Regions from separate parts of the Rahnella sp. BCC 1045 genome, predicted to be linked through region 3. Evidence: predicted binding sites of a transcription regulator. Region 3 holds the regulator's gene; each other region holds the start of a gene.
What was found. The regulator LexA, encoded in region 3, represses DNA repair genes until DNA is damaged. The targets are predictions, from matches to a motif close to TNCTGTATGTACATACAGNA.

Region 1 (7,049 bases), on a different contig from region 3:
AGCGGTATAAACCGCATTACTTTTCGGCGCACACGCCAGATAAACAATGGCCTGCGCAATGGCACGTTCGCCCTCTGCCGGGCCGACGCGCGTAAAGCAGTCCCAGGCCGAAATAGCCACCTGCATACCACGCGGATCGGCATTACCGACGTCTTCAGACGCAATCGCCAGTAAACGCCGTGCGACATACAACGGATCGCCACCGGCGGTAATAATGCGTGCGTACCAGTACAGCGCCGCATCCGGCGAGGAACCGCGCACGGATTTATGTAACGCAGAAATCAGATCGTAAAAACGGTCACCCTTGTTATCGAAGCGCGCGCTGCGTTCTCCGGCAATCTCGGTAAGCAGTTCCGGCGTCAGCGTGCGGTAGCCTTTGGCATCAATCTCAGCCATATCAGCCATCATTTCGATGCTGTTCAGCGCACGACGGGCATCACCGTTAACCAACTCAGAGAGCATGCGACGCGTTTCAGGCGGGACACGAATTTTTTCGTTGGCATAGCCACGCTCAGCGTTCGTCAGCGCCTGATCGATGACTTTTTCGATATCTTCAGCCGTCAGCGATTTAAGGAGATAAACACGGGCACGGGATAACAAGGCAGAATTGAGTTCGAATGACGGGTTTTCTGTCGTGGCACCAATAAACGTAATAGTACCGTCTTCGATATGCGGCAGAAAAGCATCCTGCTGACTTTTGTTGAAACGGTGGACTTCGTCAACAAACAAAATGGTACGACGCCCGGCATCACGATTTTGCCGGGCGCGCTCGATAGCCTCACGGATATCTTTCACCCCTGAGGTCACCGCTGAAATACGCTCAACATCGGCATTTGCATAACGGCCAATGAGTTCTGCCAGCGTGGTTTTCCCGGTTCCTGGCGGCCCCCACAAAATCATCGAGTGCAACTGACCCGCCTCGATGGCACGCGGCAAAGGTTTGCCCGGAGCGAGGAGATGCTGCTGACCAATGTATTCTGCAAGTGTTACCGGCCGCATTCTCGCGGCCAGTGGCTGGAATTCATTCTGGGAAAAATCGAGTGACAGATTACTCAAGCTTACCTCACTGACGCTGGTCGTCCACCGTCACACCTTTCGGCGGAGTAAATTTAAACTTCGCATCATCAACAGACGCGTTTTGCTCACCCTTCAGGGTATAAGCGCTCTTTTGGCCATCCTGCTCAACCGCAGTAAAGCTTTTGATGGTGCCTGATGGCGTAACCGTGATTGCAAATTGCTTCAAATTTCCTGTGGACGCTTTCGGCGTCAGCTGGAAATCATCACCCTGCTGTTTCACGTTATATTTTGACCAGTCGCTGCTGTCGTTGCGGGTAATCAGCATGAACGGCGTGTTTCCTGTAGCATTTTTCAGCCAGGTTGCAGTGACCTGCTCAACAAACGGGTTGTAGAACCAGAGTGTTTTGCCATCAGAAACCAGAATGCTTTCGTCCGGCGTCGTCATATGCCAGTTAAACAGGTTTGGACGTTTGACCCACAGTTCGCCTTCACCCTGCTGAACGGCAGAACCGTCATCGCTGGTCACAGTCTGAGTAAAGCTGGCGTGGAAAGTATTCAGTTTACCCAGGCGGGATTTGAGATCACTGCTGGCATCAGCCATAACGGAAGCGGAGGTAAATGCAGTCAGTAAACACCCTACCAATAACAATTTTTTCATTCTTATAATTACCTCAAAAATTCTTAAACTTCAGACGATGCCTTTCACGAAGACAAAAGACGTAGGGTGCGAACTCTATCCGAGGCAACGCCCTGGTGGTAGCTCAATCATCTGAAAAGCAGTCATTTTACGCATCTTTGCACAAGGGCCGCATTCGCGACCCCTCTTAACAAAACCCGGCAAAACCCAATGATTTATTCGTGTGATGGCGGAGCCAGCACTTCGCGGTTACCGTTATGGCCCGGTGCACTGACAATGCCCTGCGCTTCCATCTGTTCCACAATTCGCGCCGCACGGTTATACCCGATACGGAACTGACGCTGAACCCCTGAGATGGACGCACGACGTTTGTCGACGACGAACGCAACGGCCTGATCAAACAGGGCATCGAGTTCTTCATCACCGTCCAGACCCAGACCGCCGCCTTCGCCATCGTCGCCACCGGAAACGATGCTTTCGATGTACTTAGGACGACCGCGGGCTTTCCAGTCCTGAACCACCGCGTGCACTTCCTGATCACGAACAAATGCGCCGTGAACACGAACCGGAATCGACGAGTTTGGCGCCATATACAACATGTCACCCATACCCAGTAACGATTCTGCGCCGCCCTGATCGAGGATGGTGCGGGAGTCAATTTTGCTCGAAACCGTGAAGGCAATACGGGTCGGGATGTTCGCCTTGATCAGACCGGTAATGACGTCGACGGAAGGACGCTGTGTTGCCAACACCAGGTGGATACCGGCCGCACGGGCTTTCTGTGCCAGACGTGCAATCAGCTCTTCCACTTTTTTACCGACGGTCATCATCAGGTCAGCAAATTCGTCGACCATCACCACAATAAACGGTTCTTTTTGCAGATATGGCGGTTCTGCAGCCATACCGTCGCCAGGCTTCCAGAATGGATCGGGAATCGGTCTGCCCATCGCTTCCGCCTCAAGAATGCGTTCGTTGTAACCCGCCAGATTTCGCACACCCAGCGCGGACATCAGTTTATAGCGACGCTCCATTTCACCGACACACCAGCGCAGCGCATTCGCTGCATCTTTCATGTCGGTAACCACTTCGGTCAGCAGATGCGGGATCCCTTCATACACGGACAACTCGAGCATTTTCGGGTCAATCATGATGAAGCGCACATCTTCTGGCTTGGATTTATACAACATGCTGAGGATCATGGCGTTCACACCCACAGACTTACCGGAACCGGTTGTACCGGCCACCAGCAAGTGCGGCATTTTCGCCAGATCGGCAATAACGGGTTCGCCTGAAATGTCTTTACCCAACACGATCGTCAGCGGAGAGGTACTTTCTTTGAATTTCGCGCAGTCCAGCACTTCACGCAGATACACTGTCTGGCGCTTTTTATTCGGCAACTCCAGACCAACGTACGGCTTGCCGGGGATCACTTCCACGACGCGCACGGCGACGGCGGATAATGAACGGGCAAGGTCACGCGACAGGTTAGAAATTCGCGCGGCTTTCACGCCCGGCGCAAGATCCAGCTCAAAACGTGTGATGACCGGACCTGGCAATTTTCCGACGACATCCGCTTTAATGCGGTAATCGTTCAGGCGCGCTTCAATCAGATTGCCCATCTGCTCGAGGGCGAACTCGTCAACAGGTTCTGCTTCCGCCGGTGGCGAGGTCAGCAAATCCAGGGACGGCAGCGGCGTTGTCGGCTTGACCAGCGGCTGCTCATTACGCATCAGGAACGGGTGGATCAGGCTGTCCATATCAGGCTGTGCAGACGGCGATGACTGACGTGGCGCTTCATATTCCTGCGCATGCTGCACAGGCTCTGAAGCGGCCTGACGCTGATAAGGCGGCTGTTGTGCAAACGCAGCAGGTTGCGGCTCTTCTTCTGCCTGAGCTGGCAACGTGAATAACGGTTCTGACGGCGTATCATCAACCAGATCGGCCATTGGCGAGAAGCTAAACGCATCGTGCTGGCTCAGTTTCATCGCAGCGGCAGCGAAATCATCCGCAACGGTATTTGTCGCCTCTGGCGGCAGACTCTGCGAGTGATGATGCTGAACCAGACCACTTTGCGGTTCGACGTCCTGCTGATAACGGGCGTTTTCCCGCGCTGCAAACGCGTTGCGTAATTCCGCTTCCTGCAACGCTGCTTCTTCATCAGGCTCATCTTCGGTGACAGATTCACCGTAGCGTTCCTGTTGCTGAGCCGCAAAAGCTTCCTGTAACGCCGCTTCTTGTCGGGCTTCCTCATCAGCCTGCGCCAGAGGATCGTTATGCCAGTCAGCGTGTTCTGCCTCTTTTTGCGCGGCAGCTTGTGCATTTTCCTGCTGTTCGGCGATGCGCTGCGACGGCAATTTAATCCCGTAGGAAGCCAGTTCACGACGCGTTGGAATACGCACCGGATTTGGACGCGGCAATTCCGGCCCGAAGCCTTTCTTCACCTGAGGATTTTCATCACTCACGGCGCTGAACGCTGGCATAAACGTATTGCCGGCAGACGTTGCCGCCGACTGCCCTGCCTGCGCAAGGCCGGTTGCCAGTGCTGCGGTGGCCGCGACGCTCGCAATTTGCGCCGCATCAGGTGCCGCAGAGCTGAAATCAAACGGAGAACGTGAATGCTCAACCGCCGTCTGCCAGTTACCCATACTCGGACCATCGTCATCGCTGCGCTGAACCGGTGCCGGAGAAGGTGATTGCTGTACCGGCTGCGGATGACGTGGCACAGGTGTCTCTTCCGGAATTTCGAAGTTATATAACGGCGGAGCCGCAGGCTGCGGTGCTTGCGGAGACGGAGCTATTTCTGCCACCGGCGGTTCAGCCGCATACGGATTCACTGTTTCTGCCGCCATAGCCGGAGCTGGTTCGGCCGCAATAACCGGCGTAACCGGAGGCGTTTGTACTGCCGGATTAGTCACGGAAGGCGTAGAGAAAAGAACGTCGTCTTCGTCAGCTTCTGAAGCCGCGACAGCCTCTGGCACAGCCGCCGCCGCAGTAGCAGCAACCGCGGCAGGAGCCACTTTCGCTACCGGTTTTTCGTCATCGTCTTCCAGTAACGGATCGTCCTGCTCGTCGTATTCGTAATCTTCATCCCGGCGTGAACGGTTGGTCACGATATTAGTGACACCAAGCACTGCACCGCCGATTTTTTCAGCGATCGTCAGCCATGACCAGCCGGTGAACAGCGTCAGCCCGGCCGCCCAGACGCACAGCAGAACCAGCGTTGCCCCGACGTTGTTGAAGTACGGCGTCATCGCTGTGCTCAGCAAACTGCCTATCACACCGCCCGACGCGAAGTAGTAAAGGTCATCGACGTTGACGGATGCCAGACCGCAGGACGTGACAATAAGCGCCAGCGTCCCGATAAGGCGCAGCGACAAAGCAAAATAATCGACAAAATCCTGATTATCCCGCTGACGGAAAGCCGCCCAGCACAGACACAGGATAATAGGGGGAATAGCGTAACCAAATACGCCAAAAATGAAGAACAGCGTGTCGGCCATCCAGGCACCCACACCACCGCCCCAGTTGTGAATAGGCCCATGCCATGCGGTCTGAGACCAGCTTGGATCAGAGGGGTTAAAACTCACCAATGCCGCCATTAAATAAGCAGCAAAAATCGCTACCACCACCAGCAAAGCCTCCAGGAGACGGCGACCATTGCTCAGTTTTTTAAGGGTAACTTCTTTATCTTCTGTATATTCCTGGCTCAAGAAAGGCTCTCCAGGTTCCTGTGAACTGAGAAAAAGCAACAGCGCCGAGAGTAGACCCCGGCGCCATAGCTGTATAGATACACAGGAGTGTAGCTAAAAATGCAAGGTTTTGCACCTGACAATTACCGTGTCTTAATGACCAGGCGATTCGTCTGTTTCACTTCTTCCATTACCACATAGGTACGGGTGTCGTTAACGCCCGGCAGACGAAGCAAAGTCTCACCTAACAACTTACGGTAAGCCGACATATCAGGTACGCGGGTTTTCAACAGATAGTCGAAATCCCCAGAAACCAAATGACACTCCTGAATATCTTCGAGTTTTTGTACTGCCGCATTGAACTGCTCAAACACATCTGGCGCGCCGCGGTTGAGAGTGATCTCAACAAATACCAGCAACGAAGCATCCAGATAATGCGGGTTGAGCAATGCGGTATAGCCATTGATGAAGCCCTGACGTTCCAGACGACGAACGCGCTCCAGACATGGAGTCGGAGATAATCCCACACGTTTGGAAAGCTCGACGTTTGAAATCCGGCCATCCTTTTGCAATTCGTTGAGGATGTTACGGTCAATACGGTCGAGATCTTTTCCCGGACGTTTTTTGTTGTCTACCATTATTATTGTCTCTCTGCTGTCCTTCCCTGCACCTGCCATACCCCAGCCAACTTCAATGTCTAAGGGTTGTCCCAAGCGAAGACCCGATTATTAAGGTTTACGCATCCAAAAGTCGTGTTGATCCCCTGTCAAAAGGAACACGGCCGTATAAGCGGATACTCAAAAGAAATAACCGTGCGAAATTAATAGGTTGTAAACAGCCAACCTGATTCACTAAACCCTGCTGTAACTAAAAAGTCAAAAAGCAAGACCAGAACGGGTCTGGTAGCAGCCAATTGCATAAATTCAAGTCACAGACAGGCAGTTAATTTCTTCTTCCCCTGATGTTTTCGCAAATGCACAGCGGATTGTCAAAGTAAAAGAAGCAAAATCAGAAGAACGTGCCAGATTGAAAAGCCAGCGCGCCTTTTTAGCTATCTTTAATCTTTGAACAATAACAATTCCGTTCACGCCTTATTTCAGTCAAATCCACACAAACTGCCGTGATTTGTCATCAAAAGTCCGCGTACGGGCAAACAACCTGCCAGCGCATTCATGTCTTTACGCTGTTTTTTTACTCTAACCATCAAACAGTTACCTGCAGCGAAATCCTTTCTACGCGGGTTCGGCAGTAAAAACTATCAGACAAATCGTTAACAACATCTGAGTTTGCTTTTTTTAACGCGCTATTTTCCCTACAATCGGTCTATCGCTAGTCGCCATCGCGGAGATGAATTACGCATGAGTACGGTTAAACACAGTAAATTATTGATTCTGGGCTCTGGCCCGGCGGGTTATACCGCGGCAGTTTATGCTGCACGCGCTAACCTCAACCCGGTTTTAATCACCGGTGTCGAAAAAGGCGGTCAACTGACCACCACCACGGAAGTGGAAAACTGGCCGGGCGATCCGGAAGGTCTGACCGGTCCGGGCTTAATGGAACGTATGCACGAGCACGCGACCAAATTTAATACCGAAATCATTTTCGACCATATTAACAAAGTTGATTTGCAGAACCGTCCTTTCCGCCTGACCGGTGACAGCGGCGAATATACCTGTGACGCGCTGATTATCGCCACCGGTGCTTCG
Region 2 (7,049 bases), on a different contig from region 3:
GACTCATGCCGATGCCCAGCATCAGGAACAGCCCCCACAGAACCGGCAGCGGTGCGGCCAGCGCGAACGCCACCGCCGTGCCGAGAAACGGCGCGGAACAGGGCGTCGCCAGCAGCGTGGCAAAAGCGCCTTCAGCGAAGTGTCCGCTGAGACCGGAACGCTGATGCGTCGCCAGACGGGTGGTCATCTTTGAGGGCAGATTAATTTCAAACAACCCCAGCAGATTGGCGGTAAATACGGCCGTGACCAGCACCATCAGCCCGATAAACCACGGACTCTGAAACTGAATGCCCCAGCCCAGCGTCTGATGGGTGTAACGGAGCAGCGTCATCAGCAGCGCCAGCGCCAGAAACGAGGTGATAATCCCGCCCGATGACGCCAGAAACTGCACGCGAATGCTTTTCCGGTTGCGCTGTTCCACCTGCAAAATACTGCCGAGTTTCATGCCCAGCACCGGCAGAACGCAGGGCATAAGATTGAGAATGAAACCACCGGCCAGTGCCATCAGCGCCACCTGCCAGAGTGCGACCGCGCCCGGCGCGCCGGCAGAAAGCGGGATCACTTTCAGGTAATTTTGCTGCGCCAGACCATTTTCCGACAACACGATACTCAGCGTTTTGCCCGTGATATCCGCCGCCTTATCGCCCCATTCGTCGGTCACGGGCAGCGTGAACCGCGCCAGTTGCCCGTCCACTTTCACCACCGGCTTGCCCAGCGAACTGCCTTCCAGCGTGTCGGTAAACACTTGCGGATTTTGCCAGCCCTGCCCGCGGTGAGCGGTGATCTGCAATACGCCGGGGCGATATCCCGCCGTCACGCTGTCTGTCAGCCCTTCAGCTATCGGCACTTTACCCATTGCCGCGGCGAACTCGCGTGCGAATTCTGCGCTGTCCGTACTGGAACGGAGATCCAGACTGAAAGGATAGTCGGTGAGAATGCACACGTTGCTGCACACCGGCAGTGTCAGCGTTCCGGCAATTGTGCCCGGCACTTCACCGCTGAGGATGACGGGCAGCGTGACTTCATCGTGATAGCCCTGGGTGGTGATGCCCGCGACATCAAAACGTGCGGGCGTCGGCCAGTACCCTGTAGCCTGTTGCGCCGTGACCGGTTTTTGCCATTCGACTGACGGCGCAATACCGCCTTCCCCCGGCGAACGCCAGTAGGTTTTCCAGCCTTTTTCGAGGCTGACAGAAATCAGCAACCGGGTTTCTTCTTCAGAAGAATCGGCAGGCTGCGCCTGTAAGCGCACTTTCGCGTGGGTATTTTGCGGGCTTTGCAGCCAGCCGGTGTCGGCAGCATATCCGGTATGCAGCCAGAGCATCAGTAAGCAGCCAGCGGCCGCCCTGAATAAATTTCGCATCGATTTTCTCCAAAAATAAAAAAGTCACATCCTGATGAAAAACAGGCGTGTTTTATTCCCGGAGTTTTTATTCCCGAAATACACAGAGCCGCAAATGCACCCGCAGGCGCGGCACGGGGACGGCCTCCGGCACAAGCAGGCGGATCGCCGCCAGATTGCCGCGTGACAAAAAGGCCAGCAGCAGGCTCAGCGCCAGAAACGCAAATTCTAAGAGGAGAGGAGGAACAGAAAGCAGCGATTTGCTGCTGAGCTCGCAGGGAGCGGGAATTTTAGCGATTTCAGAAGTCGTGGATGACGCCTGCGCCGTCGCCGTTTCCTGATGCACGATTGCGGACAGCGCATTCAGCCCGGCGATGCGCTGCGTCATACACGTCAGTATGACCAGACAGGCCAGGCAAAAATAGAGCAGTGCTGAACGCCGTTGTTTATTCACATTTCCCTCGCAAGCAGGCCGCCATTCTAACGGCCACTCAAACATTCACAAGATGTATGAATCATGAATTACAAGAATTTACGCTCAATAATCTGCGCTGCGTGACTCGTTTAGCCGTCAGGCACGTGCCACCGGGACATCGCTCAGACGGGTGGTCCATGCAGGGGATAACATCTCGCGCTTCATCTGCCAGTCCCGCGAGATCCCCTGCCCGGCGAACCACAGCGTCCCTTTTCCTTTATCATTGATTTCATCGAAAAGCGTCATCAGCGCATCGCTGTTGGCACGCGGCGCGCGCTCATCAAATAAGTGCAACTGGGACACGCCCTGACTGAAAAAATCCCCCAGCATTACGCCTGCTTTCTGATACCGGTGCCCTTCTTTCCAGACATCATCCAGACACTTTGTTGCAGCGAAGATAATGTCGCGGGTGTCCTGAGTGGGCGTAATCAGCCGGGTACTCGCCAGATTTCCATAGTAAATCTCCCCTTCCGCGAACGGGCTGGTTTTGACAAAGACGGAAATCTGCCGGCAAAACTGATGCTCTGCGCGCAGCTTTTCAGAAGCCCGCGTGGCGTAATAACAGATGGCTTCACGCATTTCCTGATACGCCGTCACCCGCGTGCCGAAAGACCGCGAGCAAACAATTTCCTGTTTGGCGGGCGCAAATTCGTCAAAGCCTAAACAAGGTTCGCCGCGCAGCTCGCGCACGGTGCGTTCCATCACTACATTAAAATTCTTCCGGATAAACCACAGGTCGCATTCGGCAAGCTGGAGCGCCGTTTTAATCCCGGCGTCATTCAGTTTTTTCGATATCCGCCGCCCCACGCCCCAGACCTCTTCGACCGGTACATACGACATCAGCTTTTTCTGACGAACCGGATCAGAGAGATCGATAACGCCCTGACTTTTTGTCCATTTTTTTGCTGCGAAATTGGCGAGTTTTGCCAGCGTTTTCGTCGGCGCAATGCCGACGCCAAGGGTCAGCCGCGTATGTTGTTTCACCGTGTCCCTGATTTCCTTGCCGAAGCTTTCTAAATCGAGATCCCCCGGCAACCGGCTGAGATCGAGAAAGGCCTCATCGATGCTATAGATTTCGATTTTCGGACATAACGCGCCCAGCGTCTCCATCACCCTGTGGCTCATATCGCCGTAAAGTTCGTAATTGCTGCTGAAAACCACCACGTTATGTTGCTGAAAAAGTGCCCTTTGTTTGAAGTACGGCGCGCCCATTTTGATTTTGAGCTTCTTCGCTTCCGCCGAAAGCGCAATCACGCAGCCATCATTATTGGACAACACTACGACCGGTTTGCCTTGCAGGTCAGGGCGCCAGGCGACTTCACAACTGGCGTAGAACGAGTTCACATCAGCGAGTGCGTACATTGCGATGCATCGTGCTGATAACGGTGGTGACAACGCCGACAATCTCGACTTGCCGGTCTTCATTCAGCGGAATAGGCGCGTAGGACGGGTTTTCAGCCCGCAGATGAGGATACGGATGGAGCATCAGTCGTTTCACCGTAAATTCTCCGTCCAGACTGGCGACAACGATATCGTTGTGAGCCGGTTTCAGGCTGAAATCGACCAGCAACATTGAGCCATCGATGATCGCCGCGTCCCGCATGGAATCGCCGGAGACTTTAAGCACATAGGTAGAAGAAGGATGCGCAATCAGGTGCGCCACCAGATCGATACCCTTCTCCACATAGTCCGCCGCCGGGCTGGGGAAACCCGCTGCAATAGGGTTTAAATACAACGGGATATCCGTTTTTTGCTGCCGTGCGGCGATTTTGTAAAGCATCATGAGTGGAGTTCCTGCAAACATACTGTATTTATATACAGTATAGTTAATCAGGTGCTCAGATCAATGGCTGCCAGCACAGATCAGCAGGCCCCGCGCCGCCTGCGCGACTATCGTGTTGATCTCGCAGAGAAGAAATTTTGGCGATTTTAAATGCGTCAGATTGAATTTCCGCAAGCGGCCGCCCTCACCTTCTCCCGCTGCATAATCAGGCTCAGCGCAGCCGGAAGCAGCGTAAGCGTGACGAAAGTGGCGACAATTAACCCGCCGATAATCGCGTAAGCCATCGGCCCCCAAAATACCTGTTCGGCGATCGGCAGCATCCCCAGTATTGCCGCGCAGGCCGTCAGCAATATAGGTCTTGAACGGTGCCCGGCGGCGGCCTTGATGGCGTCATCACGGCCCATCCCGGCGATAACGTTATTATCCACTTCGCTGATCAGGATCACCGCGTTGCGGATAATCATTCCCGCCAGCGCGATAACCCCCAGCAGGGCGACAAAACCCATCGGCGTGCCGGTGGGCAACATCGCCAGCACAATGCCGATAAGGCCGAACGGAGCCATGAATAAGGCCAGTAGCATGCGCGAAAAACGCTGCAACTGGATCATCAGCAGGATCAGCATCACGCACAACGTGACCGGCAGCACGGCATACACCGAACCGTTGCCTTTATCTGACTCCGCCACTACGCCGCCCTCCTCGATTTTATATCCGGAAGGCATCGCCGCACGGATACGCGAAACCCGCGGCGCGAGTTGCTGCGATACGGTTTCAGCATGCAGCCCCGGTGCTAAATCCGTCTGAACGGTAATGAACGGCAGCCGCTGGCGACGCCACACAACCGGATCGTCAATCCCCCAGACCGGTGTCGCGACCTGACTTATCGGGATTTTTTGCCCCGTTGCGGTGGTGATCATCAGGCCCGACAGCGTGGTGATATCCTGACGCTCGCGGTTGTTCGCCCGCAGAACAACATCAATCAGCCGGTTTTTATCCCGGACGGTGGTGACGACGCTGCCTGACCAGACGGTGTTAAGCAAAGCCGCAAGACTTTCCGAAGAAACGCCTGCCGCACGCGCTGCCGTCTGATTCACCCGCAGCGTTATTACCCGCTCGGGCTCTCCGGCGGTCAGATTCACTTCGCGCGTAACCGGAACCTCACCCAGCGTGGCAGCGAGATGTTGGGCGATCTGTCTGACCTTCGCATAGTCCGGGCCGCTGACGCGATATTTTACCGGCCATCCGACCGGCGGGCCGAGTTCCAGCGGGGAAACGCGCGTGGTGATGTCGCTGAAATCACGGGCTAAAATGGCCTCAAGCTGTGCGCGAAGCTTGTCACGGTCTTCCAGATTTTTGGCGACAATGACCAGCTGCGCCGTATTCTCGTTATCCAGTAACACATCCATCGGCAGATAAAAGCGCGCAGCCCCCGATCCGACATAATCCGAATAGTGATCGACATTCCGGTTACCTTGCAGCGCACGTTCCAGGCGTTCAGTTTGCTGCGCGGTTTCTGTCCAGGAAGCATTCGCGGGAAGCGTGAGACTCACCAGTAATTCCGGCCGGTCGGAGGCGGGGAAGAATTCCCCCTGCATAAACGTCGTCGCATACATCGCCATCGCCAGCAACAGACAGGCAATACTCAGCGTGCCCCACCGGTGAAGCAGCACATAATTCAGCAGACGCAGGTAGAAACGCATTAACCGGCCACACTTTTCACCGTGCGATGCAAGCTTTGCGGGTAAAATCCACGTCCCGATCAGCGGCGAAAAAAGAATGGCGACCACCCAGGAACACAGCAACGCGATAAGCACCACGGCGAACAGGGAGTAACAATATTCACCGGCGCTTGAGGCCGCGAAGCCCACCGGAATAAAACCGGCAATCATCACCAGTGTGCCGGTAAGCATCGGGAATGCCGTCGTTTCAAAAGCGTAGGTGGCGGCGCGCCAGGCCGAATCTCCCGCCTCGATACGCGACACCATCGCTTCAACGGTGATCATCGCGTCATCCACCAGTAACCCGAGCGCAATGATCAGCGCGCCCAGAGAAATGCGCTGTAACCCGATTCCCGCCAGCATCATGCCGATGAACGTCATGGCCAGAACCACCGGAATGGCCGCCGCCACAACCAGCCCGGCGCGGGTGCCGAGTGAAACAAAAGAGACGGCTAATACAATGAAAACGGATTCAATCAGCACCCGGATAAAGCTACTGACGGCCTGTGAAACCACCGCTGACTGATCGGCCACTTTGACCATTTCAATGCCGTGCGGGAGGCGCGTGCGGATGTCCGCCATCCGGTCATTGAGCGCTTTGCCAAAGGACAGCATATTCCCGGCGGAAGCCATAGAAATCGCCAGCCCGATAGCGGGTTGCCCGTTAACACGAAATTCGGGTGCAGGCGGCTCGGCATCCTGACGGCTTATCGTCGCGATATCCGTCAGCGGAATGTAGCGCCCGGCGATGTGCAGCGTCACCGCCTGCAAACTTTGCTCAGACGTCAGGGAGCCGCTTACGCGCAGGGCGATATTTTCACGATCGCTGCGCAAAACACCCGCAGGTTCGACCGCATTTTGCGCTTTCAGGGCGTCGGTGACCTGCTGCAAATCAATGCCCATCCCGGCGAGCTGCGCGGGCGAAAACGCAATCACAATGTTTTCTTCCTGAATGCCCAGCAGGCGGGTTTTGCCGATGTCCGGCAGCGACATCAGGCTGCGGCTGATATCTTCCACGCGGTCGCGCAGTTCACGCGGCGAGTAACCCTCAGCGGTAAACCCATAAATCGTGCCAAACGTATCATCGAACTCATCGTTGACCGACGGCCCCTGCACGCCTGCGGGCAGCGACGGGGCGATATCCTGCATTTTTTTACGCACCTGATACCAGATGCCTGCAACCTCTGCGGGCGGCGTATCATCACGCAAGTTAACGAAAATCACCGATTGCCCGGCGCGGGTCTCGCTCTCAACGAAATCAAGATACTGGATTTCCTGAAGTTTTTTCTCCAGCGTATCCGTGATCAGATTGACCGTATCCGTCACGCTGGCACCCGGCCAGCTTGCAGAGACTACCGCCGTTTTAATGGTAAACGCCGGATCCTCGTTGCGCGGCAGTTGCTCATAACTGAAGACACCGGCGGCCATGAGCAGAAGCATAAAAAAGGCGATCAGCGGCTGATGTGCCAGCGCCCAGGCGGAGAGATTGAACCGGTGTACGGGAGTGGACGGCTTCATTCGCTGCCTTCCCCCAGCGTCACTTTTTCGCCATTGCGCAGTTTACTCACACCGGCAATCGCGACCGTTTCGCCGGGACTCAGGCCAGCCGAAATAAAGATTTCTTTGGTGCTGTAACGCGCTAAAACCACCGGTTGCAGGTGCAACGTCAGCGTTTTGGTATTCACGATAAAAATGGCGGGCTGGCCACCGGCGCGGGTCAGCGCCGACGCA
Region 3 (7,049 bases):
GGCCTGCTGCAACTGGCGACGTTAATACTGATGGGCATTGTCGGCCATCTTTCCCAGCTTGGCGCGCCGTTCTACTGGTCGCTGCTGCTGGCCGCTGCGCTGTTTGTGCATCAGCAAAAGCTGATTGCTAAACGCGAGCGTGACGCCTGTTTCCTGGCTTTTCGCCAGAACAACTATGTCGGACTGGTGCTGTTCCTTGGCATTCTGATGAGTTTATCTGCTTTCAGCTTCTGAGCCTTTCAGGCAATAAAAAACGCCCGGTCTTTTTATAAGCCCGGGCGTTTTGCTTTATGGCGTTACCGCAATGATTTTAACGTCAATCAGTGATCGGTATCGCGCACGTCCATTTTAGGCTCAGCCGGAGGTTCTGTCGGTTGCGGCAGTTCCGAAGGCATACCTGCGCTTTCAATGGTGAGCTTGATATCCGGCGTCATCAAATCGCTGAGCATGATGTAAATCTCTCGCGTTTGCTCCTGAATCGCATCACCGCTGTCACTGATATAGCCCTCAGCGCGTAACGTGCCGACGAGCGTCGAGAACACCGCTTTGTCGAAGAATTCTGGCGCATTGATACCGTGAAGTACGGACAAACGCTGCGCCATAATCCGGCTCTCTTTTTCCAGCGCACCACGGTTGATACTTGGATTATTGGTGAGCAGGGAGAAGGTGATCGCGTAGCGTTGCAGCGTTTCACGCACACCTGCGGCCAGCAGTTGCAACGTGCGGATACGCGCCGGGTTAAGCGTCAGTTCGTCGTCTTCCAGATGAATGATTTGCTGACGAGCCAGTTCCAGCGTCAGGACATCCAGCACCTGCGGCAGCTCCGACTTATCGAAATACATAAACAGTTCAGCTTTGAGCATCGGGTAAATCAGCTCTACCTGACGCAGCAATTCAGCACGACTCACATGGCGGTGGTGCATCACGATACTTGAAATCAGCGACGGCAGAACCAGCATATGGTGGATGTTGTTGCGGTAATACGTCATCAGCACCGCTTGTTCGCGCGGCAGAACGATGATGTCGCCGATATTGTCTTTCTCGACCTGGAACTTGTTCATGTTCAGCGCGTGATCGAGCAGCTGATCGGCGCTCAGATCAGGCACGGTCGAATCCGCGTTATAAGGTACGTTACGCAGCAATTGCAGATAGCAGTCGATTTGTTCGATCAGCTGTTCGCGGGTCAGTGAGCGCTGTCGTGATGCCAGCAGCGCGGTACAACACAGGTTCATGGCATTGGCTGCCGCTGAGTTGTTGATACGCACCATGATCTGCTCTGCCAGATCCTGCACCGTTGGCGTCAGCCAGCTTGGACGTTGCGCTTCGATAGGATCGATTGCTTCACGCCAGGTCGGCACATTCTGGTTCAGGTACGTGGTCAGATGCAGCGGCTCACCGAAATTGACATAACCCTGGCCAAGGTTGCGCAGTTTGCGTAGACCATTGAGCATCTGGGTCAGGCTTTCTTTTTCTTTGGTCGCACCGCGCAATTCTTTCGCGTAGGTCCCCACTTCCATCACGTGCTCATAACCGATGTAAATCGGCACTAACGTAATCGGACGTGAACCGCCGCGCAGCATGGCCTGAATGGTCATCGCCAGCGTACCGGTTTTGGGTTCAAGCAGGCGTCCGGTGCGTGAACGACCCCCTTCGACAAAGTATTCGACCGAATAACCACGGCTGAACAACTCGCCCAGATATTCACGGAAAACGGTGGAATAGAGTTTGTTGCCTTTAAAGGTACGACGAATGAAGAACGCGCCAAGACGGCGGAAAATCGGACCGGCTGGCCAGAAATTCAGGTTGATACCGGCAGCGATATGCGGCGGCACCAGCCCCTGGTGATAGAGCACGTAAGACAACAGCAGGTAGTCCATATGACTGCGGTGGCAGGGCACATACACAATTTCCTGACCATCCAGCGCCAGCTGACGGACACGCTCAGCATTGTTGACGTTGATGCCTTTATATAAGCGGTTCCACGTCCAGCTCAGCACACGGTCCGACAGACGCACGGCCTCATAAGAGAAATTCGCCGCGATTTCTTCCATCAGCGCGATAGCATTCTGCTGGGCTTTTTCATGGGAAATTTTCTTGCTGCGGGCTTCGTCTTCAATCGCTTTTTCGATGGCCTTGGAAGCCAGCAGCTTATTGAATAAATCCTGACGAGCTGGAAGGCGCGGGCCGACTGCCGCCAGACGCTGGCGGGAGAAATGCATGCGCGCCACGCGTGCCAGTTTCTGAGCGATAGTTTTGTCTGTACCGTGTTCCGTCGCCATATAGCGCAGGGAAACGGTATTAGAGAAACGAACAAAACTGTCACGTCCGAGCCACAGCACGGCGAAGAATTTCTGGATGCCATTCAGCACGCGCAGATGCGGCGTATCATCCTGACCTTCCCGGCCCGGCGCACGACCAAACATCACGGAAACTGGCAGCATCTGAATGTCTAAATCCGGATTGTTGCGATGCAAATCCAGATAGTCGTGGAACAGCTTTACGGATTCCTGCTTCGGCGTGTAATAAGAGAATACGCGCGGGCCTTCAGCAATGAAAACATGGCTTGGCAGCAGGGTTCCGTCGATTTCCAGCGGAATAAGAGGGTCGGGCAGATTCTCGGCCAGACATTGCGCACGCAACGTCAGCAAGTCTGCTTTGGAGTTATAAGGCAATACGTACAAAATCGGGCGCGTCGGGTCTAAATGCAACTCGGTAACCGGATCTGAAGGTATGACCTTGCTCTTTACCAGCAATGAGAGTGGTAAATTCAATAATGTGTAATAAAGTCTACGCCAACCTGACATAAAAACGTGAAGCCTCTTGTTAGCAATTTCGCCGCAAGGATACCAGAAAGCTCAGATGAGATCTGTGGTGATGCGATACCATATAACAGCTAAAATGCTGCAAACACTCAAAGGATCAGTACCCGAAATGGCGAACCAAGTCACCGGATTTACCCGAATTTATAAAGCAGCCGGATATTCCTGGAAAGGATTGAAAGCCGCATGGCAAAATGAAGCGGCTTTTCGCCAGGAAGCCAGCGTCGCTATCCCGCTAATTTTGTTATCTTTCTGGCTGGATGTCAGCAGTATAGAACGTATCCTGCTGATTGGCTCCGTCGTGCTGGTGTGTGTGACTGAACTGCTTAACAGCGCCATTGAATCCGCGATTGACCGCATCGGGCCTGAGTTTCACGTCCTGTCTGGACGTGCGAAAGATATTGGCTCCGCCGCCGTACTTCTGACCATCATATTGGCGATTTTTGTCTGGGTCAGCATCTTTTGGCCGCGATGGTTCTGATCTGGAACCTGTATTCCAGGAATTGTCGTTATGCCCTGTTTTTATTCAATCTTAGGTTTTCATTGCCCGTTTAGCTGTATATACTCACAGCAAGACTGTATAAACAACCAGGGGGCGGAATGAAAGCTTTAACGACCAGACAACAAGAGGTCTACGACCTTATTCGCGATCATATCTCCACCACCGGTATGCCACCGACCCGCGCAGAGATTGCATCCCGTCTGGGGTTCCGTTCCCCGAACGCGGCGGAAGAACACCTGAAAGCGCTGGCGCGTAAAGGCGTTATCGAGATCGTTTCCGGTGCTTCGCGCGGTATTCGTCTGCTGATGGAAGAAGAAGAAGGTTTACCGCTGATTGGCCGCGTTGCCGCCGGTGAACCGCTGCTGGCTCAGCAGCACATCGAAGGACATTACCAGGTCGATCCGGCCATGTTTAAACCGAGTGCGGATTTCCTGCTGCGCGTCAGCGGGATGTCGATGCGTGATATCGGTATTCTGGATGGTGACCTACTGGCAGTACACAAAACGCAGGACGTCCGTAACGGGCAGGTTGTCGTTGCGCGTATTGATGATGAAGTCACGGTCAAACGCCTGAAGAAACAGGGCAGTGTTGTTCAGCTGTTGCCTGAAAACAGCGAATTCCAGCCGATTGTGGTTGATTTGCGTGAACAGAATTTCAGCATTGAAGGTCTGGCGGTTGGCGTTATCCGCAACGGCGACTGGATCTAATCTGCGCTTAAGTTCTACGTTGCAGGTGCATTGGCCGCCTCTGACGCGCCTGTAAATATCAGTATCTCATCGCCCCGTTTTGGGGCGATATTGTTTGAAGCTGCTTATAAACTTTCCCGATAAAATCCTTTTTCTCATGTGTTATCCGCTGCGTTGCCTGTTTAGATCAAATGCCGGATTTGCACTCTCTGTGCTCTGAATTACAGGCCTTTTTCAGTCAGACAGATTCCAATTCCACGTTATATCCTGCTTTGGATTAATCCTAATAGTGGTTTTTATCCCTGTTTTGGGAAGACGAATCCGCATTCTCTACTAAGCTTTGAAGTGTTAAGGACGGGCTGCCAGCAAACGTGCAGCTCCACAACCCAAGGTAACAGGAGATATTTATCATGAATAAGGACCAAGCCGACGGTAACTGGAAGCAGTTCAAAGGGAAAGTGAAAGAACAGTGGGGTAAGCTGACTGATGACGACCTGACAGTCGTTGAAGGTAAACGTGATCAGCTGGTAGGTAAGATTCAGGAGCGATATGGCTATCAGAAGGATCAGGCCGAGAAAGAGCTCAAGGATTGGGAATCGAAAAACAAATATCACTGGTAACACGCGACTCCCCCTCGCGTATCAGTGACGTATCCTGAGTTATTGCTGCTCCTACCCGGAACACTTTCAGGATACGGGTACAAGGATGTACCCAACCTTCAACATCTTCCTTCTACATCTTCCTTCTACACCTTAAATTATCCGTTCAGCTGCGTTAAAACCCTTCCGCTTTACGCCTTTTGAAATTCCATCAAAAACACCTGATTTCTCAGCGTTTTTTTACCACAATGCTGTGGTCGTGTTCGCAATGATCGTGGCTGTCGCAGGTTTCAACAACTTTGCATTCGGCACATAAGCCATGCGCTTCAACGACCGAATGACGCAACTCAAAACCAGATTCAAGTGCCAGTTTCGCCAGACGTTCTTCAATGCCGTCTGTGGTTTTTTCCGTGACCAGCCCGCAGCGGTCACAGATAAATAGCGCGGAAGTGTGGCTCGGCTCTTCGAAATGATGGCAAAGCACATAGCTGTTAGCCGATTCAACCCGATGAATAAACCCTTGTTCCAGCAGAAAATCCAGCGCCCGGTAAACCGTTGGCGGTTTGGCCTGTGGTTCGCTGACGCGCAGCAGATCCAGCAAGTCATAGGCGCTGATCGCACCGGGTTGTTGCGCCATCAGTCGCAAAACTTCCAGCCGCTGCGGTGTAAGACGAACATTGCGCTGCTGGCAAAGTTCTTCAGCTTGTGAAAGTAATTTTTCCGGATTATTCAGGGTCATAGCAACATTCTCTGAGCGCAGATTGGGATAAATAGGCCACATCATGCAGCCATTCTTAATTTTATCATGCTTCAGCCAGATCGACGAATTATGCGCCGCTCAGCCCGCCATACCTTCCAGCGCTTTTTCCACATACAGGTAACCAATGCCCATAATTTGCTGCTCGCGGCTTAGCGTGCCGGGCGCAATGTGTGTCGCCTGCGTTTTGACATGATCGGTTCTGTCAAACGGGTTCAGCCCGCTCTGTGCGCGGACGGCGTTCAGCCAGACGTCGCCGAATCCGCAACTGCGACCGTACAGATAAATACGGTTAATGTTCAAAATATTGAGGAAATTATACAGGCTCAGTCCCAGCGCCCGCGCACCCTCCATCACCTGCGCGCAAAGTGCCGCGTCGCCCTGATGAAACCGGTCAATCAGCTCCTGCGTGCCCGGTGTGCGTGGTGGCTGCAAAGGATTCTCTGTCACGATAAGCTGCCGGGCTTTTTTCTTCAGCGCCGACAGCGAAGCCAGCGTTTCCAGGCAACCATAGCGACCACAGGCGCAGCGGCTGCCCTGCGGATCGACAATCGTGTGCCCGAGTTGCCCGCTGCCAAAAAGGCTGCCGCGATAAATCTGCTGATTGATCACGAAAGAAGATCCGATGCCGTAATCGACGTTGATCACGCAAAAATCATGCTGGTCGTTCGCGTGCTGCCACTTCTCGGCCAGCGCCAGCATGATGCAGTCGTTATCCATCAGGATTTCGGTTTGCAGCTTCTCTTCGAGCAAATATTTAATCTCGATTTCGCCGGTCCACGGTGCCTGCGGCATGCGCTGAGACACGCCGGTAGTCGGATTCACCTGCCCGTGGATCGCCAGCGCCAGCCGGATTTTGAGGCCGGGGAATTTCTTCCGATACTGATGAAAACAGGCTTCGATCTGCGCCAGCATCGCTTCCGGCGTTTTGACCGCAATATCCGTCAGCTGGTAGCCGCTCAGCGGCAAAATCAGCCGGTTCACCAGAATGCTCTCGATGCGATAAGGCGTGATGTTCATGCACAAGATCGTGCTGTCATCCGTGGCGACCTGATAACTTCCGCCGCCAAGCCCGCGGGAATGCAAATTCACCGGATTATGGGTGATCAGTCCGTCGTTTTGCAGATCATCAAGGATCTTGCTGATAGCCGGAATCGACAGATGTGAAAGCCGCGACAGCGTTGATTTACTGGTATTTTTCTCCCGGTAAAGCAACGTCATCAGCACCTGCTTATTAAACTGACGTACCCGCAGATTGTTCAATCCTTCCATCGGCATTTACTAAACCCCGTTTACTGAATTGCGTGACCGTAGCGGATCCGCGTCTTTTGTACGTTGCGTAGACTCTCGAAATTGATATTTAGGTATGACGTATTGAGGACAAATCATGAGCGGAACAGTAAAAGTCTGGCAGGAAGCGGTGGATTTACCGACCTGGTTAACAGGGAAACAGGACACGCACCCGATGTTTCTGGCGCACCGGGTGTATCAGGGCTCGTCCGGCGCGGTCTATCCGTACGGCGTGACCGATACGCTGACCGGTGAGAAAGTCATGAAAACCTATCAGGCGCTGTATCTGGAAAATGATTATATCAAAATCATGCTGTTACCCGAGCTTGGCGGGCGTGTACATCGCGCCTGGGACAAAGTAAAACAGCGTGATTTTGTCTATTACAACGAAGTCGT

Region 1: the regulator LexA is predicted to act here: its motif matches at 5,432-5,451, upstream of J1782_RS11275 (DNA translocase FtsK 4TM domain-containing protein).
Region 2: the regulator LexA is predicted to act here: its motif matches at 3,621-3,640, upstream of umuD (translesion error-prone DNA polymerase V autoproteolytic subunit).

What each region holds. Positions count from the first base shown of each region.
Region 1 is NZ_JAFMOZ010000123.1:88,819-95,867, reverse strand. It holds gene J1782_RS11285 (replication-associated recombination protein A) at 1-1,056, opposite strand, end outside; gene lolA (outer membrane lipoprotein chaperone LolA) at 1,064-1,675, opposite strand; gene J1782_RS11275 (DNA translocase FtsK 4TM domain-containing protein) at 1,870-5,364, opposite strand; gene lrp (leucine-responsive transcriptional regulator Lrp) at 5,487-5,981, opposite strand; gene J1782_RS11265 (hypothetical protein) at 6,267-6,431, opposite strand; gene trxB (thioredoxin-disulfide reductase) at 6,702-7,049, shown strand, end outside.
Region 2 is NZ_JAFMOZ010000130.1:71,625-78,673, forward strand. It holds gene J1782_RS14890 (protein-disulfide reductase DsbD) at 1-1,363, opposite strand, end outside; gene J1782_RS14895 (copper resistance protein) at 1,431-1,796, opposite strand; gene umuC (translesion error-prone DNA polymerase V subunit UmuC) at 1,914-3,179, opposite strand; gene umuD (translesion error-prone DNA polymerase V autoproteolytic subunit) at 3,163-3,600, opposite strand; gene J1782_RS14910 (efflux RND transporter permease subunit) at 3,756-6,836, opposite strand; gene J1782_RS14915 (efflux RND transporter periplasmic adaptor subunit) at 6,833-7,049, opposite strand, start outside.
Region 3 is NZ_JAFMOZ010000145.1:30,126-37,174, forward strand. It holds gene ubiA (4-hydroxybenzoate octaprenyltransferase) at 1-234, shown strand, start outside; gene plsB (glycerol-3-phosphate 1-O-acyltransferase PlsB) at 321-2,804, opposite strand; gene J1782_RS25400 (diacylglycerol kinase) at 2,932-3,300, shown strand; gene lexA (transcriptional repressor LexA) at 3,420-4,028, shown strand; gene J1782_RS25410 (CsbD family protein) at 4,418-4,627, shown strand; gene zur (zinc uptake transcriptional repressor Zur) at 4,836-5,345, opposite strand; gene J1782_RS25420 (ROK family transcriptional regulator) at 5,445-6,641, opposite strand; gene J1782_RS25425 (DUF5107 domain-containing protein) at 6,751-7,049, shown strand, end outside.